Linked DNA regions of Calidifontibacter indicus. The protein of the gene in region 2 interacts with the protein of the main gene of each other region in a pairwise test. Links are inferred from orthologs where the notes say so. Each region holds a gene or a part of one and is shown on either strand. Other genes may lie near its edges.

Region 1 (11,104 bases), 900 kb from region 2 along the record:
GGTTGTGCCAACCGTGCCGGACCCCGATCGGGCCACCGCCACCCCGCCGGCGGACGCGGCGAGCACCGGCACGGATGACGCGGGTGAGGTCGGCGCCTGCGCCGGCGCGGTCGCCCCGAGGGTTGCCGAGAGCCAGACGAGTGCGAGAAAGGTCTTCATCCACGACACGGTGCGTGCCACGGGCAGATCAGACGACACCGTCCGGCAGTTTCGGTGGACGGATCGCGGCGGAGCCTCAGGCTGTGGAGAACGCCTTGTGCAGGCGCGCCACACCCTCCTTGATGACCTCCGGACGCTTGCAGAAGGCGAAGCGCACCAGGGTCGCTCCGAATGTCTTGTCATCGAGGAAAGCCGACACCGGCACGGCCGCGACGCCTGCCTGTTCGGGCAGTGCCCGACAGACGGCGAGACCGTCGGGGCCCCACGCCGCGGCGTCGGCCACCACGAAGTAGCCGCCCTGCGGCACCGACACCGGCAGGCCGAGGTCGGCCAGGCCGTCGGCGAGCAGGTCGCGCCGCGCCCGCATGTCGTCACGCAGCCCGGCGAAGAAGCTGTCGGGCAGTCGCAGTCCGGTGGCGATCGCCGGTTGGAACGGGCCGCTGGAGACGAAGGTGAGGAACTGCTTCACCGTGCGCACCGCCGACACCAGCGCGGCCGGGCCGGTGACCCAGCCGACCTTCCATCCGGTCGTCGCGAAGGTCTTGCCGCCCGACGAGATCGACAGGGTGCGTTCGGCCATGCCCGGCAAGCTCGCGATCGGCAGGTGCTCGCCGTCGTAGACGAGATGCTCGTAGACCTCGTCGGCGACGACGTACGCGTCGTGCTCGATGGCCAGGGACGCGATGAGTTCCAATTCGGCGCGGGTGAACACCCGGCCGGTCGGGTTGTGCGGCGTGTTGAGCAGCACGAGCTTGGTGCGCGGGGAGAACGCCGCTCGCAGCGACGTCTCGTCGACCGCGAAGTCGGGGAAGCGCAGCACGCTGGTGCGTCGCACCGCACCGGCCAGGGCGATCGAGGCCGCATAGGAGTCGTAGTAGGGCTCGAAGACGACCACCTCGTCACCGGGCTCGCACAGCGCCAGGATGCTCGCCGCGATGGCCTCGGTGGCGCCGGCGGTGACGAGCACCTCGGTGTCGGCGTCGACCGTGGTGCCCCGGAACCGCAGTTGGTGCTCGGCGATCGCGGCCCGAAGTTCGGGAACCCCGATCGCCGGCGGGTACTGGTTGCGGCCGCTGCGGATCGCCTCGACCGCGGCGTCCAGCACGGCAGCGGGTCCGTCGGTGTCGGGGAACCCCTGACCCAGGTTGACCGCGTCGGCGGCGAGGGCTCGTTGGGTCATCTCGGCGAAGATCGTCTCGCCGAACTCCCGCATCCGTTCCACCAGTGCTTCGTCCATCCGCCCAGCCTAGAAGGCGCCGCCCGAACGACGCAGGCGGCCGTCGAGCCCGCGGGACCGGCGGATTCGGCGGAATGGCGGGGGAGGTCGTAGACTTGTGACACGACCCGGGAGAACTGGGTCGAATTCGCGTGCCCCGTCCCGTCCTCGTGCGGAGCGCGGCCCCCGGTCCCGACCTCGGTCGGGTGGGGTCGGCTGGGGCACCAGGAGTCCGTGTCGGCACCCGTCGGCGCGGCGTACAACTGGAAACCTTCACACGAAAGGACTTCGGCATGGCCGTCGTCACCATGCGCCAGCTCCTCGAGAGCGGCGTCCACTTCGGACACCAGACCCGTCGCTGGAACCCCAAGATGAAGCGCTTCATCATGACCGAGCGCAACGGCATCTACATCATCGACCTGCAGCAGTCGCTGACCTACCTCAACGACGCGTTCGACTTCATCAAGCAGACCGTTGCCCACGGCGGCACGATCCTGTTCGTCGGCACCAAGAAGCAGGCGCAGGAGTCCATCGCCGAGCAGGCGACCCGCGTGGGCATGCCCTACGTCAACTACCGCTGGCTGGGCGGCATGCTCACCAACTTCAACACGGTTCACAAGCGCCTTGCTCGCCTCAAGGAGCTCGAGGAGATCAACTACGACGATGTGGCCGGTTCGGGTCGCACCAAGAAGGAACTCCTCGTCCTCAAGCGTGAGAAGGACAAGCTGGAGCGCACCCTCGGCGGTATCCGCGACATGAACAAGGTGCCCTCGGCCGTCTGGGTCGTCGACACCAAGAAGGAGCACCTCGCGGTCACCGAGGCGCGCAAGCTCAACATCCCGGTCATCGCGATCCTCGACACCAACTGCGACCCGGACGAGGTCGACTACAAGATCCCGGGCAACGACGACGCCATCCGCGCGGTCACCCTGCTGACCCGTGTGGTCGCCGACGCCGTCGCCGAGGGTCTGATCGCCCGCTCGGGTCAGAGCTCGAACGCCGGCGAGGGCACCGAGGCCGAGCCGATGGCCGAGTGGGAGCGCGAGCTGCTCGGTTCCGAGGGCGAGGCTCCGGCTGCTGACGGTGCGTCGAGCGACGCTCCGGCTGCCGAGGCCGCCGAGGCTGCTGCCGCTCCGGCCGACGCCGCCGGTGCGGTCGAGGTCGAGGCTCCGGCCTCCACCGACGCCCAGGCCTGAGCACTTCCTCAGTACCCCTGTCGTTCAACTGATTTCGCGAAGGAGCGAATTACCACATGGCGAACTACACCGCAGCTGACATCAAGGCGCTGCGTGAGTCGACCGGCGCCGGCATGCTCGACGTCAAGAAGGCCCTCGACGAGGCCGACGGCGACAAGGCGAAGGCCACCGAGATCCTGCGGGTCAAGGGCCTGAAGGGTGTCACCAAGCGTGAGGGTCGCACCACCAGCAACGGTCTGGTGCGCGCTCAGGCCGAGGGCGGCTCCGGCACCCTCGTCGAGATCCTCTGCGAGACCGACTTCGTCGCCAAGGGCGAAAAGTTCGGCGAGCTGGCCGACCGCGTGCTGGCCCAGGCCGTCGCGATCAAGGCTGCCGACGCCCAGGCGCTGCTCGACAGCGAGCTCGACGGCTCGACCGTGCAGTCGATCCTCGACGAGGCCAACGCCACCATCGGCGAGAAGATCGAGATCAAGCGCGTTGCCACCCTCGAGGGTGACAAGGTCGTCTCCTACCTGCACAAGACCAGCCCCGACCTGCCGGCGCAGATCGGCGTGATCGTGGCCGGTTCGGGTGACGAGCAGACCCTGCGCGACGTCGCGATGCACATCGCCGCGTTCAGCCCCACCGTCCTCATCCGTGAGGAGGTCGACGCCGACACCGTCGCCAACGAGCGCCGTGTCGCCGAGGCCACCGCCAAGGAAGAGGGCAAGCCCGAGGCCGCGCTGCCGAAGATCATCGAGGGCCGCGTCAACGGCTTCTTCAAGGAGAACGTCCTGCTGGAGCAGGCGTTCGCCAAGGACGCGAAGAAGACCGTCGGCAAGGTCGCCGAGGAGTCGGGTTCGCAGATCGCCGGGTTCTCCCGGTTCAAGGTCGGCGTCTGAACGTCTCCCGTCGAGACTGGATTGAGCCTGGCGTAAGCCACGCACGAAGCAACGAGGGCCGGACACCTACGGGTGTCCGGCCCTCGCGCTGTGCGCAGTCCTGACCCGGGCTGCGAGGATGACCGGCATGCGCCACGACATCCTCGAGCTGTTCGACGCCGATCCGACTGTGCTGCATCTGAATACCGGTGCCTTCGGCATGGTGCCGCGGACGGTGCGTGCGGCGCAGCAACGCTGGAGCGACCGGATCGAAGCCAACCCGGTGCGCTTCTTCCGCCTCGAATGCCACGACGAACTGCAGCAGGTGCGGCACCGCGTCACCGACTTCCTCGGGGTGCAGACCGACTCCGTTGCCCTGATCCGCAACGTGTCGGAGGCCGTCGGGGTGATCCTCGACGCGATCGACCTACGGGCCGGGGACGACATCGTGGTGTCCGATCACGGCTACCCGACGGTCGCGCTCGCCGCGGGCACCAGGGGAGCCGCGGTGCGCACTGCCCCGTTCGGCATCGACGCGTCCGATGCCGAGATCGCCGCGGCGTTCGCCGCGCAGGTGGGGGAGCACACCAGACTGGTCGTGGTCGACGCCGTCACCTCACCGGCCGGTCTGGAGCTACCCGTGCGCGCCGTCGTGGAGGCGGTCGCACCGGTGCCGGTCTTCGTCGACGCGGCCCATTCGGCCGGCACCACCGAACTCGACATCGAGCCGCTCGGGGCGGCCTTCTGGGCGACCAATCTGCACAAGTGGTGCTACACGCCCCGCGGCACCGGCGCGTTGTGGACCGCCGCACCGTGGCGTGATCGGGCCCTGCCGGCGGTCACCTCCTGGACCTCGTACAAGGGCTACCCGGGCGCGCACGACTTCCCGGGCACGGTCGACTTCTCGGCCATGCTCGCCATTCCCGACGGCCTCGACTTCTGGGCCGCCCACGGCGGGCTCGAGATCGCGCGTCGCAATCGCGAACTACTCAGTGTGGGAAGCGAATTGGTGCACCGTCGCCTCGCGATGGCGTTCCCGGGTGACCTGCCCGGGTTCGATCCGTCGTGGCCCGGGCGCGCGGCGCCCGGCATGCGGTTGGTGCCGCTGCCCGACGGGCTGATCGAGTCGGCCGACGATGCCGCCGAGGTGTACGAGCGGTTGTCCGACCGGGGGATCGAGTGTCCGCCGGCGTTCTGGGGCGGGCGGTCCTACCTGCGGCTGGGCTCCGGGCTGCACGTCGACGAACTCGACTACGACCGGCTCGCCGAGACGTTGGTCGCGACGCTGCGTGGGCTCTTCGCCTAGCGCGCCTGCATGCTGGCGACACCCGCGGAGTTCACCGTGATCACGGCCTTCTCGAAGGTCTGGGTGGTGCCGGTCGCGGAGGTGACGGTGTCGCTGATGGGGAAGCCGACTCGTCCCTCGGCGCCGTACTGCACGAACGCCTTCTGCATCGCCGGCATCACGGCACGCGAGCCGGTGCGCGACGACCAGTAGATCCACCCGCGCTGGAAACCCTGGGTCAGGCCGGTCGTGCCGGTCGGCGACTTCTGGGCCGCCTTGGGCAGCATCGTCGGGAATCCGTACTTGGCGCTCGAGCCGGTAGAGGACCAGTAGCGGTAGTTGTCGCCCCAGATGGCCCAGGTGCCGCGGGAGTCGCGGGCGGCGATGCCCCGGGAGAAGGGCACGTGCCGCACCCCGGCCTGGAAGTCGGTCTCGGCGGCGAGCGGTCCGCCCAGTGACCCATTCACCCCGCCCAGCTTCGTCCAGATCGTCAGGATCGTGCCGTAGGGCTGGAACGCCTCGTTGATGTACTTCTGGGCGGTGGCCTGTGCCTGGTCGTAGCGGTATGGGTAGCCGGAGCGCTCGACGGCCTGCGCGAGCTGGCCGGCGGTGCCGTACCGACTCTGGATCGGCACCGCGACGTCGAGGAACTTGTTGACCTGGTAGGTGACGTCCTGCAACTGGGCGCGGGTGCCCCAGCCCATGCTGGGCCGCATCTGGAAGATGCCGAGCGAGTCGGCGTCGCCGCAGTTGAGGTTGTTCAGCCACGACTCCACCCAGCCGGCCTCGAACATCGCCAGCATCACCTTGGACGAGACATTGCGCTTCTGGCCGATCTCGTACATCTTGCGGGTGACGTTGATGTCACGGCCGGACGGGTACCGCGCGCAGGCGGCCTTGGACACGCCCGCGACCCGCACGCCGTTCGGGGCGTAGGCGCCGCCGTCGGCGGCCGAGGCGGACGTCGCGAACGGCGCAAGGAGCGCGGTGCTGAGGACGGTGGACAGGCAGAGGCTTCGGGCGCGGTGCAAGTTCATCGGCGGGGTCTCCGGGCTCGGCGGTCAGGGGGCCTTCGCAGCGACGTGAAATTCACGACACGCCGTGACAGAAATTGACCAAAGTGGCGTATGGGGTTATTGCAAGGCTGATACAGAGTGCCAGTCGTGGCCCGCGTTCGCAACCGTGGCGGTGGCACCCCCTGCGATGTGGAATTATTTGGCGACCGCAACCAAGGCTCGACCACGGAGGCACGTATGACCGATTCCGCCACCAGCCCGACGTACAAGCGAGTGCTCCTGAAGCTCTCGGGTGAAGTGTTCGGAGGCGGGAACATCGGCCTCGACCCCGACGTCGTCAAGCGCATCGCCGCCCAGATCGGTGAGGCCAACCGGCGTGGCGTGCAGATCTGCGTGGTGATCGGCGGCGGCAACTTCTTCCGCGGCGCCGAACTGCAGCAGCGCGGCATGGACCGTGTGCGTGCCGACTACATGGGCATGCTCGGCATCGTCATGAACTGCCTCGCCCTGCAGGACTTCCTGGAGAAGGAAGGCATCGAGACCCGAGTGCAGACCGCGATCACGATGGGTCAGGTCGCCGAGCCGTACATCCCGCGGCGTGCGATCCGACACATGGAGAAGGGACGCGTCGTCATCTTCGGCGCCGGCATGGGCATGCCGTTCTTCTCCACCGACACCGTCGCGGTCCAGCGCGCCCTGGAGAGCCGCTGCGACGCGGTCCTCATCGCCAAGAACGGTGTCGACGGCGTCATGACCGCCGACCCGAAGAAGGACCCGAGCGCCACGCTCATCGACGAGGTGAGCTACCAGGAGGCGATGGAGCGCGAACTGCGCGTCATCGACCAGACCGCGTTCGCCCTCGGCGCCGAGAACAAGCTGCCGATGGTCGTCTTCGGGATGGAAGGCGACGGCAATATCACCCGTGCGCTGCAAGGTGAGAGGATCGGGACGTTGGTCGTCCCGGCCTGACCGGACGCACCCACCGAGCCCCCATTACGTATTTGAAGGAGCATCACCCGCGATGAGTGTCGAAGAGAGCCTGTTCGAGGCCGAGGACAAGATGGAGAAGGCCGTCGAGGTGGCCAAGGAGGACTTCTCCGCGATCCGCACCGGTCGGGCCAACGCGGCGATGTTCAACAAGCTGACCGTCGACTACTACGGTGCGCCGACCCCGCTGCAGCAGCTCGCGTCGTTCCAGACGCCGGAGGCCCGCACCGTCCTCGTGCAGCCGTTCGACAAGTCGGCCATGGCCGCGATCGAGAAGGCGCTGCGCGAGTCCGACCTCGGGGTCAACCCGAGCAACGACGGCAACGTCATCCGCATCATCCTGCCGCAGCTGACCGAGGAGCGCCGCCGCGACTACATCAAGATCGCGCGCGACAAGGCCGAGCACGCCCGCGTCTCGGTGCGCAGCATCCGTCGCAAGGCCAAGGAAGAAATCGACCGCTTGGTCAAGGACGGCGACATCGGCGAGGACGAGGGCGCGCGCGGCGAGAAGGACCTCGAGTCGCTCACCAAGAAGCACGTCGACATCGTCGACGCGCTGCTCAAGGGCAAGGAAGCCGAACTGCTCGAGGTCTGAGCCGCCAGGTTCAGCGACCCGATCTCTGCACACGATGAGCGAACCCGTCGACACCGGTGCGCCGCAGCCCGATCCGGCTGCGGCGACCGCTGTCACCCCCGAGGCCACCCGTCGGTCGACCCGTGGGTCGACGCGTGCCGGTGGTGGGGCGCCGGCGACGGCGCCGCACAACCCGACCCCGCGCGCCGGTCGCAACCTCTATGCCGCGGTCGGCGTCGGCGTGTTCCTCGGCGCCGTCGTGCTCGCGTCGTTGTTCATCCGCAAGGAAGCCTTCGTGGTGGTCGCCACGGTTGCCGCGGTGGTGGCGACCTGGGAGTTGCTGCGTGCGATGGCCGAGGGCGACATCCACCCGCCGGTGGTGCCCACCTTCGTCGGCGCCGCCGTCATCCCCCCGGTGGCGTACGCGTTCGGTCCGGAGGCGCTCGCCAGCGCGGTGGCGCTGACCTTCGTCGCGATCCTGGTGTGGCGTTCGATCGGGTCGACCCGCGACGCGGCACGGGACATCGCCGGTGGCTTCTTCACCACGTTGTACGTGCCGAGTCTGGTGTCGTTCGCGATCCTGCTGGTGAGCCCCGACGACGGTCCCAGCCGGATCGTGGTGTTCATCCTCACGACCATCTGCTCCGACATCGGTGGCTACGCCGTCGGAGTGCTCTTCGGCAAGCACCCGATGGCACCCACGGTGTCTCCGAAGAAGTCCTGGGAGGGCTTCGCCGGGTCGGTGGTGTCGTGCGTGCTGGCCGGTTCGCTCGCCGTCCACTTCCTGCTCGACGGACGCTGGTGGGTCGGGGCGCTCATGGGGTGCTGTGTCGTGGTGGCCGCGACGATCGGCGACCTGTGCGAGTCGATGATCAAGCGCGACCTCGGCATCAAGGACATGAGCAACCTCATTCCCGGCCACGGCGGTCTGATGGACCGCCTCGACTCCCTGGTGATCGCCGCCCCGGTCACCTGGGCCATCCTGACCCCCTTCGTAGCGGTGCACTGAGACATGACTGAACTGCCCAACCCCACCACCCGCCGTCCCGTGCCGGGCCAGCTGACCTTCACCGCGCCGCGGCGCGGCAAGCCGCCGGCACACCTCGCCGACCTCGACGACGCCGGCCGCAAGGAAGCCGTCGAGAAGCTCGGCCACAAGGGCTTCCGGGCCAAGCAGTTGTCGACCCACTACTTCGAGCACCTCGTCACCGACCCCGAGCAGATGACCGACCTGCCGAAGGCGAGCCGCGAGGAACTCGTGCAGGCGATGCTGCCGCCGCTGTTGACGCCCATCAAGTCGCTGGTTGCCGACAACGGACGCACGATCAAGCAGGTGCACCGGTTGTTCGACGGCGCCCTCGTGGAGTCGGTGATCATGCGTTATCCCGGCCGCGTCACGATGTGCATCTCCAGCCAGGCGGGCTGTGGCATGAACTGCCCGTTCTGCGCCACCGGACAGGAAGGGCTCACCCGCAACCTGTCGACCGCCGAGATCGTCGAGCAGGTCGTCGCCGGTGCGCGGATGTTGCGCTCGGGCGAGCTCGCGGGCGGCGACGCCGATGACCGCGAGGCACCGCTGCGGGTGTCGAACGTCGTCTTCATGGGCATGGGTGAGGCCCTGGCCAACTACCGGCAGTCGGTCAACGCGATCCGCCGACTCACCGAGGCACCGCCGTCCGGGCTCGGGATGAGCGCCCGCGGCCTGACGATGTCGACGGTCGGTCTCGTGCCGGCGATCGACAAGCTGGCGGCCGAGGGCATCCCGGTCACGCTGGCGCTCAGCCTGCACGCGCCCGACGACGAACTGCGTGACGAGCTCGTGCCGATCAACAACCGGTGGAAGGTCGACGAGGCGCTCGACGCGGCGTACCGCTACTACAAGGCCACCGGACGCCGCGTGTCGATCGAGTACGCGCTCATCAAGGACATCAACGACCACTCCTGGCGGGCCGACCTGCTGGGGGAGAAGCTGGCCGCTCGCGGCAAGGGCTGGGTGCACGTCAACCCGATCCCGCTCAACCCGACGCCGGGGTCGAAGTGGACGGCGTCCCGCAAGGGCGTCGAGCAGCAGTTCGTCGAGCGTCTGCGCGCCCACGGCATCCCGACGACGGTGCGTGACACCCGCGGATCCGACATCGACGGTGCGTGCGGGCAGTTGGCGGCCTCGACCGCCTGAGTCGAGCTGAGTCGCTGCGCGGGGTTAGCGTTGGCGGCATGAGACCGCAAGAGCTTCTCCTCGAAGGCATCGCGCGCAGCCAGCAGGTTGCGCACTCCCTTGTCGACGCGTCGGACGCCGACACGCTCAACCGGCGTCCGAACGAGCAGGCCAACTCGATCACCTGGCTGGTCTGGCACCTTGCCCGGCAACAGGACGCGCAGATCGCGGCGCTGGCCGGCGCCGACCAGGTCTGGCTGGCCGACGGTTGGGCCGAGAAGTTCGGGCTCGATCTGCCGGCCGACTCCACCGGATACGGCCACACCGCCGACGACGTCGCGAAGGTGCGGGTCGACGACCCAGCCTTGTTGACCGGCTATCTGGACGCGGCCGTCGCGGCCACCGGCCGCTACCTCGCCTCCCTCGGCGACGACGACTGGGACGAGGTGATCGACGAATCGTGGGATCCGCCGGTGACCCGTGCGGTGCGGCTGGTGAGCATCGTCGACGACGCCGCCCAGCACGCCGGGCAGGCGGCCTACGTGCGCAGCCTGGTCGGCTGATCCGGGCTCGGGTCGGCGCCGTCCACCGGGGCGCCCGGTCGGTGCGCCGAGTTGCCTATCGGGTGGCACCGTCGAGCAGCACCGTGGCTGCCTCGTCGACCGTGTCGACGAGGTGGATCGACGCGCCGAGCGGTGACTTCGCGCCGAGTGCCTCGAGCGCGGCCCACACCGGCACCCGCACCGTCCACTGGTCGCGGCCGACCAGCACCAACGGCGGGCCGGGCTCGGTGGCGTAGTACAGCCGGGTCGCCACCTGGAAGATCTCCTGCACGGTGCCCGCGGCACCGGGCAGCACGGCGATTCCGGCGTTGCAGATTGCGAGCAGCACGTCCTCGCGCAGGGCGTTGCTGAAGTACTTCGCGATCGCCGAACCGAACAGGTTCGGCGGCTCGTGCCCGTAGAACCAGGTCGGCACACCGAGCGAGCGATGATCCGACACAGGCTGCACCCGCTCGCGCACCGCCCACGCAGCCTTCGCCCAGGCGTCGACGTCGTGGAAATCAGGCGCCTTCGCCAGATCGGTGAGGGCGCGTTGCAGGTCGGGTGAATCCCCAAGCAGCGCACCGAGATTCGCCGCCTCCATCGCGCCGGGACCGCCGCCGGTGGCCACGCTGAGCCCGGCGTTGGCGAGGTGGGCGCCGAGCCCGGCCGCCTCCGCGAAACCCGGCGTGCCGCGCCGTACGGCGTGCCCACCCATGACCCCGGCGACGCGGCGGCCCGCGACCCACTCGTGCAGTGCGTCGGAGATGCAGTCGTCGTGCACGGCTCGTTGCAGGGTGGCGTAGGCGTCGTGCTCACTGCGCGCGTCGCGGCTCCACCGGTAGGCGGACGCGTCGGGAGTCTGCGCGTACCCGCGGTCGTTCAGCCCCGCGTAGAGCTCGGTGTAGTCGTAGAGCTCGCTACGGAACGACGAGACCGGGGTGCTCGGATCGGAGATGAAGACCACCGCGCCGTGCTTGCGCATGTGGCGTTCGAGATCGGTGGTGAGGTTGCCACCGAGCACGACGACACCGTGGAAGTCCTTGTGGTCCAGCAGTTCCGACTCGCGGGCGGCCAGGTCGAGGTTCTGCAACCGCGCGTGGCGCAGTGCGTC
Region 2 (8,181 bases):
GCCAACTTCGGGTCGGACCCGTACAGCGGGTCACCGACGCAGGGGTGGTGAAGGGCCGAGAAGTGCACCCGGATCTGGTGCGTGCGACCGGTCTCCAGGTGGATCTCCAGCAGCGACATCGAGCGGAACGCCTCGACGAGCTCGTAGTGGGTGACGCTCGCGCGGCCCGACTGCATGACCGCGAACTTGTAGTCGTGGTTGGGGTGGCGACCGATCGGGGCCTCGATGGTGCCGACCACCGGGTCGGGCAGCCCCTGCACCAGCGCGTGGTAGGTCTTGTCGACCGTCCGGTCACGGAACGCCTGCTTGAGCACCGTGTAGGCCCGCTCCGACTTGGCGACGACCATCAGACCGGACGTGCCGACGTCGAGGCGTTGGACGATGCCCTGCCGCTCCGGAGCACCCGAGGTGGAGATACGGTAGCCGGCCCCGGCCAGTCCGCTCACGACGTCCGGACCGTCCCAACCGACACTCGGATGGGCGGCGACCCCGGCGGGTTTGTCGACGACGACGATCTCGGTGTCGTCGTGCACGATCCGCAGATCGTCGATGAGCTGCGGCTTCACCTGCGGCGTGCGGTCGACCTGCGCGGGCACGTCGACCTCCAGCCACTGCCCCGCGCTGACCCGCTCGGACTTGCCCACCTGCGAGCCGTCGAGCCGCACGGCTCCGGACGCGGCGAGCTCGGCGGCGCGGGTGCGCGACAGGCCCAGCACCCGGGCGATGGCGGCATCGACCCGCTCGCCCTCCAACCCCTCCGGGACGGCGAGCGCCTTGAGATCACTCATCGGTGTCGGCCTCGTTCTTCGCGTCGGTCTTCATGTCAGCGGTCGACTCGGCGTTCGTGCCGGACGACTCCAGCCGCGAACCGTCCAACCCGATGCCTCGGATCGACAACAGCGCGATGAGGCAGGCCGCCGAGACGACGCAGATGTCGGCCACGTTGAAGATCGGCCAGTGCGGCAGCTCGAGGAAGTCGACGACGTGCCCCTTCGCGAACGACGGCTCGCGCAGGAATCGGTCGGTGAGGTTGCCGAGCGCCCCGCCGATCAGCAGGCCGAGGCCGAGCGCCCACGCCCGGCTGCGTAGCTTGCGCGCCGAGAAGATGGTGAACGCGATCACCGCGGTGGCAATGATCGTCAGCACCCACGTCGCGTTGGTCGCGATCGAGAACGCGGCACCCGGGTTGAAGGTGAGCCGCAGCCGAAGCAGGCTGCCCACCAACTCCTTGGGCTCGCCGGGCGTGAGGGCGGACACCGCCCACGCCTTGGTCGACTGGTCGAGCGCGTAACCGATGACCGCGACCAGCACGAGAACACCGATCGACCCGCGACGAGTCACACCGGACGGACGGGTGGACGGACTCAGCGGCGTTCCTGCTTCTGTTTGCATTGCACGCACAGTGTCGCACGCGGGAACGCCTGCAGCCGAAGCTTGCCGATCGGGTTGCCGCAGCTCTCACAGATGCCGTACGTGCCGTCGTCGATGCGGGCCAGCGCGCGGATCGCCTGCTCCATCGACGCCCGGTTGTTCTGCGCCAGGGAGTACTCGTACTCCCGCTCCAGCGCCTTCGAGCCCACGTCGGCCTGGTCGTCGCCGGCGCCACCGTTGTCGTCATGGATGAGCCCGGCGATGTCGGCCTCGATCGACTTCAGCTCGGTGCGGAACCGCTCGATCTCGGCCGAGAGCTCACCGTGCACCTCAGTGAGTTCCTCTGGGGTCCAAGGCGATTCGTCCTCACGGACGACGAGGTCTGCGGCCGCCTGCGCGGCGCTCTTTCGTGCCCGGGACGGCGCCTTCTTGGCGGTGCTCTTCGGCGCGGCAGCAGTGCTCACCGTCGTCTCCTTCTTCGGCGCCGGCGCGGTTGCCGACGTGCTGGTCTTCTTCGCGGTTGCGGTCTTCTTGGCTGCCGTGGTCTTGGCGGCCGCTTTCTTCGTCGGTGCGACCTTCTTGGCAGCGGTCTTGCGTGCAGGTGCGTTCTGCACGGGCGCCTTCGCCGCAGCACTCTTCGTCGGCGCAGCGTTCTTCGCAACTGCCTTCGTCGCGCTCGTCTTCTCGGCAGCTGTCTTCTTCGCAGGTGTCTTCTTGGCGGCCGTCTTCTTGGCAGCCGTCTTCGCCGGAGTCTTCTTGGCAGGTGCCTTCTTGGCTGCGGCGCTGTCGGTCGCTGCCTCGTCGCCACGACCGCGCGTCACGCCGGCCACCCGTCCGACCGCCCCGACGGCACCGGTCGCCGTGCGCAGCAGCGACCCGACGCGCGAGCGCCGCTGCTCGTCGGACTTCGGACTGCCCTTCGCCGCCATGCGGGTGCCCTTTCGTGGAAAAAACCGTCGCTTCGGACGGAAAGGAGATGCCCGTCACAGCGACGGACTGCCTGAGGATAAGCGACGAAGGCAGGCCCCATGTGCCAAAACGCCGGAAATTCAACGGAATTCTCTCGGTTCGATGTTCGGTTCGAAACAACCGGAGAAACCGCGAGGCGGCCACCCCCGCAGGGGTGACCGCCTCGATCGTCTCGACCGGCCCCGGGCCGGTCGGCGACTACTGGTGCTTGTCGCTCTTGACGTCGTCGAGTCCGACCGACTTCAACTGCTCCAGCTGACCCTCGATGTAACCGCGCAGCTTGCTGCGGTAGTCGCTCTCGAAGCCCTTGAGCGACTCGATCTTGGTGTTCAGGCCGTCACGCTGATTGGTGAGGTCGGTGAGCACCGAGGTGCGCTCCTCGTTGGCCGTGCGCACCAGGTCGTCGTGCTGGGTCTGACCGGTGTTGATCAACTCGTCGTGTCGGCTCTGGCCGGTCTTGACGAGCTCGTCGTGCTTCGCCTGACCGGTCTTGACCAGGTCGTCGTGCTTCGCCTGACCGGTCTTCACCAGGTCGTCGTGCTTGGCCTGGCCCGTGCTGACGAACTCGTCGTACTTCGACTGTCCGGTCTTCAGCAGGTCGTCGCGCTTGGCCGTGGCCTCACCGACCACCTTGTCGTGGTGGGCCTGCGCGTCACGGATGAGCTTGTCGCGGGTCGTCTCGCCCTCGCGCACGTGCTCGTCGTGCAGCTTCTGCGCAAGTGCGATGACACCGGCCGCGCCACCGGCCGCGCCGGCACCGGCCAGCGCGTGCGCTTCGCCGCCCGCGGCCGGCTGGGCGGCAGCCGCTGCGGCGCCGTCCTGAGCGGCCTTGAGGTCGCTCTCGGCCTTGGCGACCTGCGACTTCAGGTCGGCGAGCTTCGACTGCTCGGTCCTGGTGTCCTGCTGCGCCTTCGCCAACTCCTCGCGGGCGCTCGTGAGCCGGCCCTCGACGTCCTTCAGTTCGCGCTCGGCGTCGGCGATGCGTCCGCGCACCGCCGAGTCGTCTGCGGACGGCTTCTCGGCGGACGCGGCCGGGGTCAGCACCGGGGTGGCCTGGGTCGGGGCCTCGGCGGAGACGGTGCTTGCGGCGTCGGTCTTGCCGAGGTTCGCCGGCTTGCCCGACGCACGGCGGCAATCGGCCAGCTGGGCGGCGAGGTCTTCGTTCTCGGCGTTCAACCGGCGCAGCTCGACGACGATCTCGTCGAGGAAGTCGTCCACCTGGATTTCGTCATAGCCGCTCTTACCGAAGCCCTTCGGCTTGGTGAATTCCTTCTTGACTACGTCCTCAGGCGTCAACGCCATGTGGTCACCTCTGCGGCCTACGGGTCGCGCACCGGCCACCTGTTCGAGGGCGCGACGCAGCGACGCTTGTAAATATGTCGCCGGTCAGCTTATGACACCCAGCAGCAAACTCACACCCAGCATCAGAATCAGGAAGGCGATGTCGAGTCGCACCTGCCCGATCCGCAGCGGCTTGAACACCTTTCGCAGCGCTTTGAGGGGCGGATCAGTGAGCGAATACACACCCTCGGCGACGACCAGAACGGCCCCCTTGGGCCGCCAGTCGCGGGCGAAGACCTGGATCCAGTCGAAGACCAGACGCGCCAGCAGGATGATGAAGTACAGGTAAAGGAGCGCCCCGAGGACGGTTCTCAACTGATCCACGCTTCACTCCAGACAGATCGGGACGAGCCCCCACACCGAGGCTCGTCCCGATATCTTCTCAGCTCTGGTTGAACAGGCCGCGCGAGCCCTTGCTGTCGGTGCCGGTCGTCGCCACCTCGACGCCGGCCGGCGACAGCAGGAACACCTTGGCGGTGACCCGCTCGATGGTGCCGTGCAGCCCGAACACGAGGCCGGCGGCGAAGTCGACGAGACGCTTGGCGTCGGTGTCGTCCATGTCGGAGAGGTTCATGATCACCGGGATGCCGCTGCGGAAGCTCTCCCCGATCTCCTTGGCCTCGTTGTAGGTGCGCGGGTGAATCGCGTTGATCCGGCTCATGTCGCCTGCCTTGGGGTGTGCCGCCACCGCGGCGACGTTGTTCTTGCGCAGCGGGGTGACCGGGGCCGGCGGGTTGTCGGCCACGTGCTCGACCTCGTCGAAACCGGAGTCGGCGTAGTCGTCGTAACCGTCGTGGTCGTAGCCGTCGTGACCGTAGTCGTCGTACTCGTCCTTGTAACGGCTGTCCTCCTCGGCGAGTCCGAGGTACGCCATGGTCTTGCGCAGTGCGCCTGCCATCTCTTGCTCCTTGGGTGCGGCGATCCGCTGTGGTCCGGTGTGGTCGCCGCCGACGCTACCGGCGCGGGCGTCGAATCCCGTGGATTACCAATCCGACACGCCACATTTTGATGTGCCGGGCCGGACACGGTCGGTCAGACCGCCGGCCGGGGCCCGAGCACGGCGCTGCCGATGCGCACGTGCGTCGCGCCGTGGCGCACCCCTTGCTCGAGGTCACCGCTCATGCCGGCCGAAATCCGGTCCGCCGAGGGATGCGCGGCCCGCAGGTCGCGCGACAACTCGGCCAGCCGGGCGAACGCGGCATCGGGGTCGGCGCCGCGCGGAGCCACCGCCATCAAACCGCTCAACCGCAGCTGCTCGAGACCCGCGACGTGTGCGGCGAGGTCGGCGATCTGTTCGGGCAGGGCTCCTCCGCGTCCGGGATCGGAACCGTCGAGGTCGACCTGCACCATCACCTCGAGGGTGCGACCGTGGCGCTCGGCACCCTTGGCCAGCGCCGAGGCGATCTTCGCCCGGTCGACCGACTGCACGACGTCGGCGTAGGCGGCGACATGCCCCGCCTTGTTCGACTGCAACTGCCCGACGAAATGCAGGCGGAGCGCCGCCCGCTCCTGCTCGCTCGCCCCCTCGAAGATCTCGGCGAACTTCGCCGAGGCTTCCTGGTCCTTGTTCTCCCCGAAGTCGGTGACGCCCAGGTCGATCAGCCGGCGGACGTCGGCGACCGGGAAATACTTGGAGACGACGATCAGCGTCGCGTCGTCGGCGGCGCGGCCGGCGGCCCGCGCCGCGTCGGCGATGCGGGCGCGGACGGCGGCGAGGTTGTCCCGCAACTCCCGGGAGCGATCGTCGAGCTCGGTCATCTCAGGCCCTCCGGCGCAAGGTGACCACGCCGGCGAAACGTCCGGCACCGGGGTCACGGCGATGGGAGTAGAGCCGACCCTCCTCGCGGGTGCATCCGGGGATCCAGTCGAGCTCGACGTCGTCGGCCCGCAGCTGCGACACCACACCGGCGGCGACGTCGATCGCCGGCGTTCCGGTCCAACTGACGGCGTACGACGCCGGCACCCGGGCCGCCGCATCGTCACGCATCTGGGCGGGCACCTCGTAGCACCGGCTGCACACCGACGGCCCGACCACCGCACCCAACCGACCCGACCCGAGCTCCCGCATGGTGCGGACGGTCTCGGGCACCACTGCGGCGAGCATGCCGGGCCGGCCCGCGTGCACGGCCGCGACGAGGGGTTGTTCCCGGTCGTAGATCAGCACCGGCGTGCAGTCGGCCACCAGCACCACCAGGGTGCGGTCGAACGCCGACGTCACCTGGCCGTCGGCGGTCGGGGCGGGTGCGCCGTCGGACTGCTGCTCGAGCACCGCGACATCGGCCCCGTGCACCTGCGCCATGAACCGCAGGTCGGTCGTGTCGACCGCCTGCGCCAGACGCTCCCGGTTGGTCGCCACCGCCTCTGGGTCGTCACCCACGTGAGCGCCGAGGTTGAGCCCGGCGTAGCCGCCGCGGCTGACACCACCCTCGGAATCGGTGAACGCGAGGTCGACGACCCAGTCGCCGACCTCGCGTTCGTCACGCCACCAGAACACCGGTGTGCAGTCCTTCGATCACTTCAGGAAGTCGGGCACGTCCAGGTCGTCGTCGCCGTCGTCGAACGTGACCTCACGCGGCGGGCGCGAGGTGGACGTCGGCTGAACCTGGCCCGGCTGCTGCGGACGGCCCTGCTGGCCACCCGGCTGGCCCTGCTGCGGCTGGTCGTCGCGCTGCGGGGCTTGGGCGCCCTGCTGGGGCGGCTGACCCTGCTGCACCGGACGCGCCGCCTGCTGCGGTGCACCCTGACCACCCTGCTGACCGGCCGGGGCACCCTGCGGGGCGCGCTGCTGACCCGACACGGCGCCGGCGGCCTCGGCGGGCGACTGCACCCGCTGCTGGTTGCCTGCGGGCACCTGGTTGGCCCGCTGCGAACCCTGGATCTGGCCGAGCGCGCGGTCGTCGGTGCGCTTGGTCGGGGCGCCGCCGTCGAAGCCGGCCGCGATGACGGTGACACGCACCTCGTCGCCGAGGGCGTCGTCGATGACCGCACCGAAGATGATGTTGGCCTCGGGGTGCGCGGCTTCCTGCACCAGGCGGGCCGCCTCGTTGATCTCGAACAGACCGAGGTCGCTGCCACCCTGCACCGACAGCAGCACGCCCTGGGCGCCGTCGATGCTCGCCTCGAGCAGTGGGCTGGAGATCGCGAACTCCGCGGCCTGCACGGCGCGGTCTTCACCGCGGGCCGAGCCGATACCCATGAGCGCGGAGCCCGCCCCCTGCATGACCGACTTCACGTCGGCGAAGTCCAGGTTGATCAGGCCCGGGGTGGTGATCAGGTCGGTGATGCCCTGGACACCGGACAGCAGCACCTGGTCGGCGCTGCGGAACGCGTCGAGCATCGACACGTTGCGGTCGCTGATCGACAGCAGTCGGTCGTTCGGGATGACGATGAGGGTGTCGACCTCGTCGCGCAGCGCGTTGATGCCGAGGTCGGCCTGACCGGCGCGGCGGCGACCCTCGAAGGTGAACGGACGGGTGACGACACCGATGGTCAGCGCGCCGAGGTTCTTGGCGATCTTCGCGACGACCGGCGCACCGCCGGTGCCCGTGCCGCCGCCCTCGCCGGCGGTGACGAAGACCATGTCGGCGCCCTTGAGCACCTCTTCGATCTCTTCCTCGTGGTCTTCGGCGGCCTTGCGACCGACCTCGGGGTCGGCTCCGGCGCCGAGCCCACGGGTGAGCTCACGGCCCACCTCGAGCTTCACGTCGGCGTCACACATGAGCAGCGCCTGGGCGTCGGTGTTGATCGCGATGAACTCGACTCCCTTGAGCCCCTGCTCGATCATCCGGTTCACGGCGTTGACCCCGCCGCCGCCGATACCGACGACCTTGATCACTGCGAGGTAGTTCTGCGGAGATGCCACGAACGTTGGCCTTCCTTTGTCGAGATCGATGGACTTCAGTCGATGGGCGACGTCGTGCCTCGGGCAACCCAACGGTACTTCCGCCGCATGGTACGCGGTGAGGGCACCCCTTCGCGACTGTCAAGGTCGACTTCAGGTTGAGCGCTCGGCCGCACTTCGATCAGCCTTGCAGACGTTCCAGGATTCGTGGGGCCAGCTTGGTGACGTCCCCCGCCCCCACGGTGATGAGCAGGTCGCCGGGGCGAACGGTCGCGACCACGAGGTCGACAGTCTCCTGCGCCGAGTGGGTGCGGGTGCACGGACGGCGCATCGCCTGCGCGATCAGGTCGCTGCTCACGCCGTCCATCGGTTGCTCGCGGGCGCCGTAGACGTCCATCAACACCGCGACGTCGGCGCCGTCGAGTGCCTCCGCCATGCCGATGGCCTGGTCGCGGGTGCGGCTGTAGAGATGCGGCTGGAAGACCACGACGAGCCGACCCGAGCCGCGCAGCTGACGGCCGGTGCGCACCAACGCGGCGAGCTTGCCCTGGTTGTGGGAGTAGTCGTCGACCACTCGCACCCCACCGGCCTCACCCTTGAGTTCAACCCGACGTGAGGTGCCTCGGAAGGACGCCATCGCGGCCACCGCATCGGACGGG
Region 3 (11,153 bases), 200 kb from region 2 along the record:
CCGAGCACGAGGGCAAGCCCTTCTACGAGCCGCTGGTCGACTTCATGAGCAGCGGCCCCGCGGTCTTCGCGATCGTCGAGGGACACCGTTGCATCGAGGGCTTCCGCGCCCTGGCCGGCGCGACCGACCCGACCGCGGCGCTGCCGGGCACCATCCGGGGCGACCTCGGCCGCGACTGGGGCCTGCCGGTGCAGCAGAACATCGTGCACGGCTCCGACTCGCCGGAGTCGGCCGAGCGTGAGATCAACATCTGGTTCGCGGGCTGATCGTCTGATCGGCCGGCCATAGTCGCACCGCGGGCGCCGCTGAGCCCCGGTTCGTCGGGCGGCGCGTCGGCGATGCGGTGCGATGGTCGCGCTAGGAAGCGGCCGCCTGGTCGCGACTCGCGGCCAGGTCGTCGAGTCCGGCGATCGCCTTCTCCAGCAGGGTCGCAAGCTGCTCGCGCTGCGGGCCGGTGAGGCGGGACAGCACATCCGACTCCAGCAGGTCGCTCTCGCGGACCACCTGTCGGAAGGTCTCCCAACCGGCGGCCGTGAGCGTGACCAGCACGCGGGTGCGGTTGCTCGGGTCGGGGGTGCGATCGATGAGGCCGCGCTCGGCCATCTTGTCGAGGCGGTGGGTCATCGACGACGGTGCCACCGCGACCACTTCGGCCAGCTGTGACGGCGTGGTCGTGGTGTCGCGCGGACGCAGGGCGAGGTTGGACAGCACCGACCACTCACCGGTGGTGAGGCCCACGTCGGACAGCGCGAACCCGTACCACTGCGACAGTTTGCGGGTGAGGCCCTGCACCGCGGTGATGACCCGCTGCACCTGCTCGTTGCCGCCCGCTTCGACGTATGCGGCGACCTCGGCCTCGTACTCCTGACGGACCGACTTACGTTTCGATTTGGAAGGACTCATTGCCTCCAGTGTGCCACCGTCAGGGGTCGGAACGGTCGCGACCACCAGGAGACGGCAACTGATCTACGATCACCGGGTGACCCGTCGACTGCTGCCTACCGGGCGTGACCTCGCAGTCGATCTGGGCACCGCGAACACCCTCGTGTACGAGCGCGGACGCGGCGTCGTGCTCGACGAGCCGTCCGCCGTCGCGCTCGAGGTCGGCACCGGACGACTCATCGCCGCCGGCGCGAAGGCGCGCGAGATGCTCGGCCGCACACCCGGCCACGTCGACGTCACCCGTCCGCTGCGCGACGGTGTCATCAACGACGCCGACGTCGCCGAGCGGATGCTGCGTTACTTCATCGCCCAGGTGCACCCGTCCCGGCTGCTGCGACCCCGCATGGTGGTGTGCGTGCCCAGCGAGGTGACCGGGGTCGAGCGCCGCGCACTGGAGGACGCCGCGACCCGAGCCGGCGCGCGCCGGGTCTACGTGATCGAGGAGGCGATGGCGGCCGCACTGGGTGCCGACCTGCCGGTCGAGGAGGCCACCGCGAGCATGGTCGTCGACGTCGGCGGCGGCACCAGCGACGTCGCGGTGATCAGCCTCGGCGGCATCGTGCAGGCCCGATCGATCCGGGTCGGCGGCGACGAGATCGACGAGGCGATCGTCGCCTTCGTGAAGAACGAGTACGCACTGCTGCTGGGGGAGCGCAGCAGCGAGGACATCAAGGTGCAGATCGGGTCGGCCTTCCCGTTGCGCGAGGAACTGTCGATGCGGGTGCGCGGACGCGACCTGGTCAGCGGGCTGCCGAAGACGGTCACCGTCACCTCCCAGGAGGTGCGCCGGGCGATCGACGCCCCACTGTTGCAGATCTGCGAACTGGTGCGCGCGACCCTCGACGTCTGCCCGCCCGAACTCGCCGGCGACGTGCTCGACCACGGCATCATGCTCACCGGCGGCGGGTCACTGCTGCGGGGCGTCGACGCCCGGCTGCGGCACGAACTCGGGGTGCCGGTGCGGATCGCCGAGGAGCCGCTGCGCGCGGTGGCCCGAGGGGCGGGACGATGTGTCGAGGAGTTCGGCACCCTGCAACGAGTTTTGGTAGACAGCAAGAGGTACTGAGCAAAAGTACTGAGCAGAAGTACTGACCCGTGCGCCCACCCGGAATGCGCGCGGTCGGCTGAGGAAGGATGTCCCGATGAGCAACTCCCGCGCCTACGAACTGGACCGCGCCCACGTCTTTCACTCGTGGTCGGCCCAGCGCAAGATCAGCCCGATGGTGGTCGACCGCGCCGAGGGCTCCCACCTGTGGGACGACCAGGGCAACCGCTACCTCGACTTCACCTCCCAGTTGGTCTACACCAACATCGGCCACCAGCACCCCAAGGTGGTCAAGGCGATCCAGGACCAGGCCGCGAAGCTGTGCACGATCGCCCCGGCCCACGCCAACGCCGAACGCTCCGAGGCGGCCCGGTTGATCGCCGAGATCTCGCCCGAGGGCATGGAGTACACCTTCTTCACCAACGCCGGCGCCGAGGCGATCGAGCACGCGATCCGGATGGCCCGCCTGCACACCGGCAAGATCAAGGTGCTCACCCGCTACCGCAGCTACCACGGCGGCACCCAGACCGCGCTCAACGCGACCGGCGACCCGCGCCGTTGGGCCAGCGACTACGGCAACGCCGGCATCGTCCACTTCCGCGGACCGTTCCTCTACCGCTCGGAGTTCCACGCGACCACCGAGCAGCAGGAGTGCGAGCGGGCACTGGCGCACCTGCGCAGCACCATCGAACTCGAGGGCCCCTCGACGATCGCCGCCATCCTGCTGGAGACCATCCCGGGCACCGCCGGGATCATGCCCCCGCCGCCCGGCTACCTCAAGGGGGTGCGCGAGTTGTGCGACGAATTCGGTCTCGTCTACATCGCCGACGAGGTGATGGCCGGGTTCGGTCGCACCGGTGAATGGCTGGCGCTCGACGCCCACGACGTGGTGCCCGACCTCGTGACCTTCGCCAAGGGCGTCACCTCGGGTTATGTGCCGCTCGGCGGCGTCATGGTCGGGCCGACGGTGTTCGAGTCGTTCGCCGAGAAGCCCTACCCGGGCGGCCTCACCTACTCCGGCCACCCGCTGGCCGCCGCGGCCGCGATCGCGACGATCGGTGCGATGCGCGAGGAGGGCATGGTCGAGAACGCCGCGCGCGTCGGCCGCGACATCATCGGGCCGACCCTGACCAAGATGGCCGACGACCACGCCTGTCTCGGCGAGGTGCGCGGCGTCGGTGCGTTCTGGGCGCTGGAACTGGTGCGCGACAAGGAAACCCGCGAACCCCTCGCGCCGTACGGCGGGTCGAGCCCGGCGATGGACGCGGTGGTGGCCGAGTGCAAGAAGAACGGCCTGCTGCCGTTCGTCAACTACAACCGCATCCACGTCGTGCCCGCGCTCAACATTCCTGACGACCAGTTGCAGGAGGGTCTGCAGATCCTCGACGCGGCACTCGCGGTCGGGGACGCCCAGGCCAAGGGCTGACCCATGGCGCTCCGGCCACACACCCGACGGCGGGTGCTCGCCGTCGGGTTGGCCGGATGTCTGTTGGCGGTCGTCGTCGACCAGGCGGCGCCCGGTGCCACGGCACCGGTGCGGCGGGTCGCCGCAGAGGTGTTCTCACCCGCCCAGTCGGCGTTGTCCGGCGGCGACGACGCGAACAGCCTTGCTCGGCAACGTGATTCCGCGCTCCGCGATGCGGGTGACTCCCGTGCGAACGCGGCGACGCTCAGTGCCCTGCGGACCTTGCTCGGGTCGGCACCGGCCGACGGACGCCGGTTCGTGGCGGCGCGCGTCATCGGCTACACCACGGGCACCACGGCGGGCACGGTGCAGCAGGTGACGATCGACGCCGGATCGGCGGACGGCATCCGCACCAACCTGACCGTGATCGCCACCGACGGACTCGTCGGACGCACGGTCGCGGTCAGCACCCACTCGGCGACGGTGCAGTTGCTCACCGACCCGGACAGCGCGGTCGGGGTGCGGGTCGGTGCACCCGGAATGCTCGCGTCGGTGTCGGCGAAGGTGCCCGCCGGGCTGCCCACCCGCGATCCCGGGCGCCTCACGCTCCGGATCGCCGGCACCACCCAGGCGAAGGTCGGCGACCGCGCGACCACCCTCGGCAGCATCGACCAGACGCCGTACGTGTCGGGCGTGCCGGTCGGCACGGTGGTATCCGTCGACCCCGACCGTGGCCAGGGTGCGCCCACCGCGGTGCTGCGGCCCGCGGTCGACGTCAGCCGGCTCGACCTCGTCGGGGTGGTGCTGCCCGGTGACCGGCAGACCCGTCCGACGGTGCAGGGCACCCGGTGACGTCGCGGTGACCTCGTTGATCCCCGCACGGTTGACCGTCGTGCGGACGCTGGAACTGCTGCTTGCGGTGTTGCTGACCGTCACCGTGCTGCCCCGTTGGGGTGTGCCGGTCGATCTCGTGCTGGTGCTCGTCGTCGCGGTCGGGTTGCGCGCCGGCACCCAGGTGGGCGCGTTGTTCGGGCTCGTCGCCGGGCTGCTGGTCGACGTCGTGCCGCCGGGGTCGGTGCCGCTCGGGGCGACCGCGCTGGTCTACGCCGCGATCGGCGCGGGCGCGGGCGTGCTGCATCGTTCGGTGCGGGCGTCGGTGCTGCTGCCGGCAGCATGCCTGCTGCTCGCCGCGGCCGCCGTGCAACTGGTGCGGCTCGGCGTGGCGGCGTCGGCGCGGCAGGGGTTCGACCTCGGTCACGCGGCCGCCCTCGTGGTGTTGACCGCCGTCGTCGGCGCGCTGCTCGTGCCTCCGGTGATGCGGCTGGAACACCACCTCGTTGCCAGGGGGATGGTGTGATTCGGCGGCGCGGCGGCATCGAGTATCCCGACGGCCACCGTCCGGCCGGGCGGGCGCCGTACCCCACCCGCATCTGGGCGCTGCTGCTCGTCGCCGTGCTGGTGTTCGGGGTGCTCGCCGGACGGCTCTTCCAACTGCAGGTGGTCGACGGCCCCCAGATGCGGCAGGCCGCCGAGCGCATCAACACCCGCACGATCACCGTGCCGGCCACCCGCGGTCGCATCCTCGCTGTCGACGGCACCCCGCTGGTCACCAACGGGTCGACCGCCATGCTGACGATCGACCCCACGGTGCTGGCCGACAGCAAGGACGGCGGCCGCGCGCTGCTGACCCGGGTGCAGCAACTCGTCGGCGGCGACGTGGAACAGATGCTGGCCCGCACCCGGGCCTGCGGCACGGCGGGCGCACCGCCGGCCCCCGTCTGCTTCTCCGGGAGCCCGGTCGAACCGATCCCGGTGCTCGGCGACGTCGATCCCGGGCTGGCGATGACCTTGCTCGAACGCCCCGAGGACTTCCCTGGCATCGCCGTCCAGCAGGTGCAGGTGCGCCGCTTCCCGGCGCCGTCGGCGGTCAACGCGGCACAGGTGATCGGCTACCTTGGCCGCACGAACAGCGATGACCTGCAACGCAATCCGTCACTGACCGCCGCCGACGTCATCGGGCGCAGCGGCCTCGAACTCAGTCAGGACAAGGCGTTGCGTGGCACCGCCGGTGAGACGGTGCTTGCCGTCGACGCCCGCGGGTTGCCGGTGAGCACGGTGAGCACCCGGCCCCCGACGTCCGGACGCGATGTCGTCACCCACCTCGACCTGCCGGTGCAGCGGGCCGCCGAGTCGGCGCTGTCGGACACGATCGCCCGGTTGCGGGCCGCGAAGCGTCCGACGACCGGGGGAGCGGCACTGGTGCTCGACGCATCGAGCGGCGCCGTCGTGGCGATGGCCAGCAACCCCAGCTACGACCCCCTGGTCTGGACCGGCGGCATCAGCTCGGCCGACTACGCCCGCCTCACCGCACCCTCGGCGAACAACCCGTTGATGAACCGGGCGATCGCGCAACTGCAACCCCCGGCGTCGACCTTCAAGGCGGTGAGCCTGCCGGCCGCGATCGCCACCGGCATCGATCCGAAGGGGCACTACCAGTGCTCGTCGTCGGTCACCGTCGGCAGCCGGGTCTTCAAGAACTACGAGTCGGCGGCGTTCGGATCGATCGACCTGCCCACCGCGCTCGAGGTCTCCTGCGACACCGTCTTCTACCGCTGGGCCTACGCCCGGTGGATCGCCGAGGGCGGCATCAAGGCCGACGCATCCACCCCGAACCCGTTCACCGACACCGCCGTCTCGTTCGGCTTCGGCAAACCCACCGGCATCGACCTACCGGGCGAGGCAGCCGGCAACGTGCCCGGGCGCCAGTGGAAGGTGAATCAGTGGAACGCGATGAAGGCCACCACCTGCCGCCGTGCGACAACCGGCTACCCCGAGGTGAAGGACAAGGCGCAGGCCGACTACTTCAAGCAGTTGGCGGTCGAGAACTGCCGGTACGGCTACCAGTGGCAGGCCGGTGACGCCGTCAACCTCTCGATCGGTCAGGGCGACATGCTCGTCAGCCCGCTGCAACTGGCGGTAGCGTACGCCGCCGTCGCCAACGGCGGAACGCTCTGGCAGCCGCAGGTGGTCGCGGCCACCCGCACCGCCGACGGTTCCTCCCGCACCGCCGTCACCCCGCACCGCACCGGCACCGTGTCGATGCCTGCCGAGGCTCGTCCGGTGCTGCTTGACGGCCTGCGGCGCGTGGTCACCGAACCGGCCGGCACCGCGCACGCGGGCTTTGCGACCTTCCCCGCCGACTACCCGGTCTCGGGCAAGACCGGCACCGGCGAGGTCTACGGCAAGGACGCCACCGCATGGTTCGCGTCGTACGGACCCAAGCTGCCCAGCGGCAAGCAGTACGTCGTCGTCGTGATGATCGAACAGGGCGGCCTCGCCGCATCGGCCGCGGTGCCCGCCGCCCGGCAGATCTGGGACGTGCTGCGCACCCGGCCGTGACCTCCCGGTCCCGACGCCTACCCATCTCACACCCACCGGACGCATGTCGGGGGCGCCCGGCGCGCGGCGTAGAGTGACCGGCGTATCCGCGGAGGGAAAGCCGGTCGAAGTCCGGCGCTGACCCGCAACCGTAGGCCCGAGAGGGCGAGCCGGAACGCCGACGCGGAGACGAGCTCACTCCCCGTCGAGGTCTACGGGCGGAGCGTCGGACCCCACCAGGACCGGCTCCCGCACGCCGGCCGTCCTGGAAGGATCACCATGACCCTCAACACCACCGCCCGCGCGGGTCTCGCGGGCACTGCCGCGCTCGCCGCCCTTGCCCTGGCCGGCACGTCGACCGCTCAGGCCGCGACCACCCCCGAGGTCGGTGTCGCGTCCTACCTCGTCTCGCAGCTCGCTGCCGGCGGACACCACCTGTCCACCACCTTCGACGGCACCCCGTACGCCGACTACGGCCTCACCAACGACGCGATCCTCGCGCTCGCCACGACCGGCGCCGGGCAGACCGAGATGGGCCGTGCCGCCGACTACATGGTCGCGAACGGCAGCGCCTACTACGGTGCCGGTGCCGAGCGCTACAGCGGGTCGCTGGCCAAGCAGATCGTCATGCTCAAGGCCACCGGACGCTCGACCGGCGCACTGGTCACTGACCTGCGCGGCCTCGAGGCGGCGAACGGGCGATTCTCCGACAAGTCCGAGTACGGCGACTACTCCAACAACCTGTCCCAGTCGTGGGCGCTCATCGCGCTCAAGCGCTCGGGCGTGAACCCTTCGGCCAATGCCATCGCCTTCCTGAAGTCCCAGCAGTGCACCGACGGCGGGTTCAAGCTCAACCCCGGCGACACCGGCTGCGCCAGCGACCCGGACGCGACCTCCTTCGCGGTGCAGGCGCTCGCAGCCGTGGGCGACAGTGCTGCCGCCACCCGCGGTGCCGACTACCTCGCCGGGAAGCAGCAGGCGTCCGGTGGTGTGGGCGGCGGCTCGACCACCTCCGCCGTGAACAGCAACAGCACCGGCCTGGCCGCCGTCGCCTTCTCGGTGACCGGCAAGTCGGCCAACGCCGCTCGTGCGACCGCGTTCGTGAAGTCGCTGCAGTTCGGCTGCGACGCGCCGGCGCCGTTGCGCGGCGCCATCGCCTACGACCGTGCGACCTACACCACCAAGTTGGCCGCGGGGGCACCCGGTGACCAGGAGAACCGCAGCACCGTGCAGGCGGCGTTCGGGCTCACCCTGCAGCCGTACGTGTCGGTGACCGCGCACGGCGCCGCGACCGCGGCCGTCGACTGCAGCACGACTACCAGCAGCAGCACGTCGAGCACCTCGGCGTCCACCACGTCGTCCACATCGTCCTCGTCAGCGTCCACCACGTCTCCCACCACGTCGGTGGCCGCTTCGTCGACCTCGACCGTGACCGGCCCGGCGGTCGTCACCGACGGCCCGACCGGTGACGGGGGAGCCGACCTCGGCGTGCTGGCCGGGGCCGTGGCGCTCATCGCCACCGTCGGCGCAGGGGCTGGAGCCTATGGCCGCCGTCGCAAGTGATCGTCGCCCGGCGCGCGCCGGGAGCACCGCGCTGAGGCTGTTCGTCGCGCTCGGGCTGGCCCTGGGGTTCGTCGGACTCGTCGGCTTCGTGCAGGCACCGTCGAGCCAGGCAGCCGGTTGCACCGGCAGCACGGGTGTCTCGGTGGTCGTGCAATTCCCCGGTGGCGGCATCGCCACCGGATGCGCTCCAGGGAGTTACTCCAGCGCGCTGCAGGCGACGCAGGCCGCCGGGTTCCAGACCACCCGAGCCGCCCGGGAAGCGGGCTACTTCGTGTGCCGGATCAGTGGGCAGCCGGCCAGTGATCCGTGCCAGCGCGCGGCGCCGAGCACTGCCTACTGGGCCGTCTTCAGTGGCCGTCCGGGCAGTGGCTGGACCTACTCCCAGATGGGTGCGGCCTCGATGCCTGCGCCGCAGGGCAGCAGCGTCGGCTGGCGGTTCGGATCGGGCGCTGCGCCCGGCATCGCGCCGATCACCCCGACCAAGCCGTCCGCGACGAGCACGACGAGCGCCACGAGCACGACACGGCCGACGAGCACGAGCCCGCGGCCCAGCTCCACCTCGACGTGTCCGAGTTCGACTGCGGCGCACCCGAGTTCGACGGCCGCCCGGCCGTCGTCGACGGCGCCCGGCTCGTCCTCGACGGCACCTCGTTCGGGCACCGCTGGTTCGGTGCCCACGTCGGGATCGAGCGCAGGGTCCGGGTCGGCATCGGCCGCTGGGTCGAAGAAGGCCGGCGCGACCTCGTCCACCTCGTCGAGTACGGCTACCGGTTCGTCGTCGCAGAACCGGTCGCAGGATCCGTCGTCGCAGACCTCGGCCTCAGCTGACGCCTCGACGAACGCCTCGACGACCGGTGTCCCGACGGGCACCGATGTCGCCGTCGCGCAGCCCGACAACAACGGCGGCGGTGGCGGCACCAACCTCGGCCTGGTCGCCGGCGGTGGGGCCGTGGCGCTGCTCGGTGCAGGCGCCGTCATCGCCTGGTTCCGCCGTCGTCCGCAGGACTGATCGGGGAGTGGTCGCAGGCAGTACCGGAGGATGGGCGCCCCGCTTCGTGCACCCTGGGGCGTGGTGGCTGTGGGCGTGTTGCCTCGGTGCCGCCGCCACCCAGACCACCAATCCGATGCTGCTTCTGCTCGCGCTCGGCGCGGTCGTCTTCGTGGTGGTCAACCGTCGTCCCAATGCACCGTGGGCTCGGTCGTTCCGGATGTACCTCTACCTCGGCGTGTTCGTCGTGGTCAGCCGGGTGCTCCTGTTCGTGCTCGTCGGCGCCAAGACCGGGCCGACCGTGCTGGTGCGGCTGCCGGCGGTCGACCTTCCCTCGTGGGCTGCCGGCATCCAGTTGCTCGGGCCGATCGCCGTGGAAGACCTGGCCGCGGCGGCGAGCGAGGGCCTGCGATTGGCCACGATGATCACGTGCTTCGGCGCGGCCAACGTGCTCGCCAACCCGCGACGGCTGCTGCGGTCGCTGCCGGCCGCGGTGCGTGACGTCGGCACGGCCGTCGTCATCGCCCTGACCGTGGTGCCGCAGCTGGCCGAGAGCGCGGTGCGGGTGCGGCGCGCGCGGCAGCTGCGGGGGAGCACCGCGTCGGGTTTGCGCGGCGTGCCGCAGATCGCGCTGCCGGTGCTGCAGGACACCCTCGACCGGTCGTTGCTGCTGGCCGCCTCGATGGATGCGCGGGGCTTCGGCAACCGGGCCGAGACCACCCGCCGCGACAGTATCCTGATGGGGGCGCTGTCGCTCGGTGGACTGATGGCGTTGTGTGTCGGGTTGTACGGACTGCTCGGCGAATCGACCTCCGCCGACGGCGAACAGACCGGCACACCGGTGTGGATCGGACGCGGATTCGTCGTACTCGGTCTGCTGCTGGGGGCGCTCGGGCTCTGGTGGGGCGGACGGAAGGTGCCGTACTCGGTCTACCGGCCCGACCCGTGGGGCACCGCGGAATCCCTCGTTGCGTTGTGCGGGGTGGCCGCCTTCGTGCTGGTGCTCGAGGCTCTGCGCGACGATCCCATCGCGGCCTCGTTGGTCGTCGACCCCACCGTCCAGGTGCCGCACGTGCCGTTGCTCGCGGTGGTGGCCTTGCTGGTCGCGGCACTTCCCGGGCTCATCACGCCGGCCCTGCCCGCCACACCGAAACGCGCAGCGCGCGCCAGAGCTTTCGAGGAGAGCGCCGGATGAGTTGGGCCGCAATCAAATTCCAGAACGTCACGATCACCTACTCGGGCGAGGACCGCCCGGCGGTGCGCGACGTGACCTTCGAGCTGGAACAGGGCGAGCTCGCCGTGCTCGTCGGGCGGACGGGTGCGGGCAAGTCGACCGTGCTCGGCGCGATCAACGGGCTGGTGCCGCACTTCACCGGTGGCACCCTCACCGGCCATGTGCGGGTGCACGGGCGCGATACCCGCGATCACCTGCCGCGGCAGATGGCAGATCTCGTGGGCTACGTCGGGCAGGACCCGCTGGCCGGGTTCGTCACCGACACCGTCGAGGAGGAACTCGCCTACGGGATGGAGCAGTTCGGCATCGAGCCGCAGGTGATGCGCAAGCGGGTCGAGGAGACACTCGACCTGCTGGGCATCGCCGACCTGCGCAACATGCCGTTGCGTGACCTGTCCGGCGGGCAGCAGCAACGCGTCGCGATCGGCAGCGTGCTCACCCTGCAGCCCCAGGTGCTCGTGCTCGACGAACCGACCTCGGCGCTCGACCCGACCGGGGCCGAGGACGTGCTCGCCACCATCACCCGGCTGGTGCATGACCTGTCGGTCACCGTCGTTATGGCCGAGCACCGCATCGAGCGGGTGCTGCAGTACGCCGA

What was found.
Region 1: the proteins of ftsZ (region 2) and rlmN interact in binary tests that used the Escherichia coli proteins (3 or more experiments, as listed by UniProt). The link is inferred for Calidifontibacter indicus from one-to-one orthologs.
Region 3: the proteins of ftsZ (region 2) and mreB interact in binary tests that used the Escherichia coli proteins (3 or more experiments, as listed by UniProt). The link is inferred for Calidifontibacter indicus from one-to-one orthologs.

Annotation. Positions count from the first base shown.
Region 1 is NZ_QTUA01000001.1:1,753,031-1,764,134, forward strand. Bases 7,561-10,387 are described here. They hold rlmN (dual-specificity RNA methyltransferase RlmN), read left to right. Parts: upstream 7,561-8,305; coding sequence 8,306-9,469; downstream 9,470-10,387. Other genes in these bases: DFJ65_RS08395 (phosphatidate cytidylyltransferase), read left to right, coding at 7,561-8,302; DFJ65_RS08405 (mycothiol transferase), read left to right, coding at 9,508-10,011; DFJ65_RS08410 (LOG family protein), read right to left, coding at 10,067-10,387. Also shown: DFJ65_RS08355 (M23 family metallopeptidase), read right to left, coding at 1-159; DFJ65_RS08360 (pyridoxal phosphate-dependent aminotransferase), read right to left, coding at 236-1,396; rpsB (30S ribosomal protein S2), read left to right, coding at 1,669-2,571; tsf (translation elongation factor Ts), read left to right, coding at 2,628-3,452; DFJ65_RS08375 (aminotransferase class V-fold PLP-dependent enzyme), read left to right, coding at 3,580-4,737; DFJ65_RS08380 (LGFP repeat-containing protein), read right to left, coding at 4,734-5,753; pyrH (UMP kinase), read left to right, coding at 5,970-6,701; frr (ribosome recycling factor), read left to right, coding at 6,754-7,314; more of DFJ65_RS08395, read left to right, coding at 7,349-7,560; more of DFJ65_RS08410, read right to left, coding at 10,388-11,104.
Region 2 is NZ_QTUA01000001.1:2,656,335-2,664,515, forward strand. The notes cover bases 5,369-8,181. They hold ftsZ (cell division protein FtsZ), read right to left. Parts: upstream 7,544-8,181; coding sequence 6,194-7,543; downstream 5,369-6,193. Other genes in these bases: DFJ65_RS12700 (YggS family pyridoxal phosphate-dependent enzyme), read right to left, coding at 5,369-5,439; pgeF (peptidoglycan editing factor PgeF), read right to left, coding at 5,441-6,175; murC (UDP-N-acetylmuramate--L-alanine ligase), read right to left, coding at 7,704-8,181. Outside these bases: DFJ65_RS12670 (RluA family pseudouridine synthase), read right to left, coding at 1-788; lspA (signal peptidase II), read right to left, coding at 781-1,392; DFJ65_RS12680 (TraR/DksA family transcriptional regulator), read right to left, coding at 1,365-2,300; DFJ65_RS12685 (DivIVA domain-containing protein), read right to left, coding at 2,539-3,642; DFJ65_RS12690 (YggT family protein), read right to left, coding at 3,727-4,005; DFJ65_RS12695 (cell division protein SepF), read right to left, coding at 4,064-4,579; more of DFJ65_RS12700, read right to left, coding at 4,714-5,368. UniProt on the Escherichia coli protein: Essential cell division protein that forms a contractile ring structure (Z ring) at the future cell division site. The regulation of the ring assembly controls the timing and the location of cell division.
Region 3 is NZ_QTUA01000001.1:2,851,212-2,862,364, reverse strand. Bases 118-2,993 are described here. They hold mreB (rod shape-determining protein), read left to right. Parts: upstream 118-979; coding sequence 980-2,008; downstream 2,009-2,993. Other genes in these bases: DFJ65_RS13545 (aspartate aminotransferase family protein), read left to right, coding at 2,067-2,993; DFJ65_RS13555 (MarR family winged helix-turn-helix transcriptional regulator), read right to left, coding at 358-903; ndk (nucleoside-diphosphate kinase), read left to right, coding at 118-266. Outside these bases: more of ndk, read left to right, coding at 1-117; more of DFJ65_RS13545, read left to right, coding at 2,994-3,413; rod shape-determining protein MreC, read left to right, coding at 3,417-4,244; rod shape-determining protein MreD, read left to right, coding at 4,252-4,749; mrdA (penicillin-binding protein 2), read left to right, coding at 4,746-6,791; DFJ65_RS13525 (prenyltransferase/squalene oxidase repeat-containing protein), read left to right, coding at 7,050-8,333; DFJ65_RS18145 (hypothetical protein), read right to left, coding at 8,709-9,011; DFJ65_RS18140 (hypothetical protein), read left to right, coding at 9,004-9,342; DFJ65_RS13515 (energy-coupling factor transporter transmembrane component T), read left to right, coding at 9,350-10,516; DFJ65_RS13510 (ABC transporter ATP-binding protein), read left to right, coding at 10,513-11,153. UniProt on the Escherichia coli protein: Forms membrane-associated dynamic filaments that are essential for cell shape determination. Acts by regulating cell wall synthesis and cell elongation, and thus cell shape.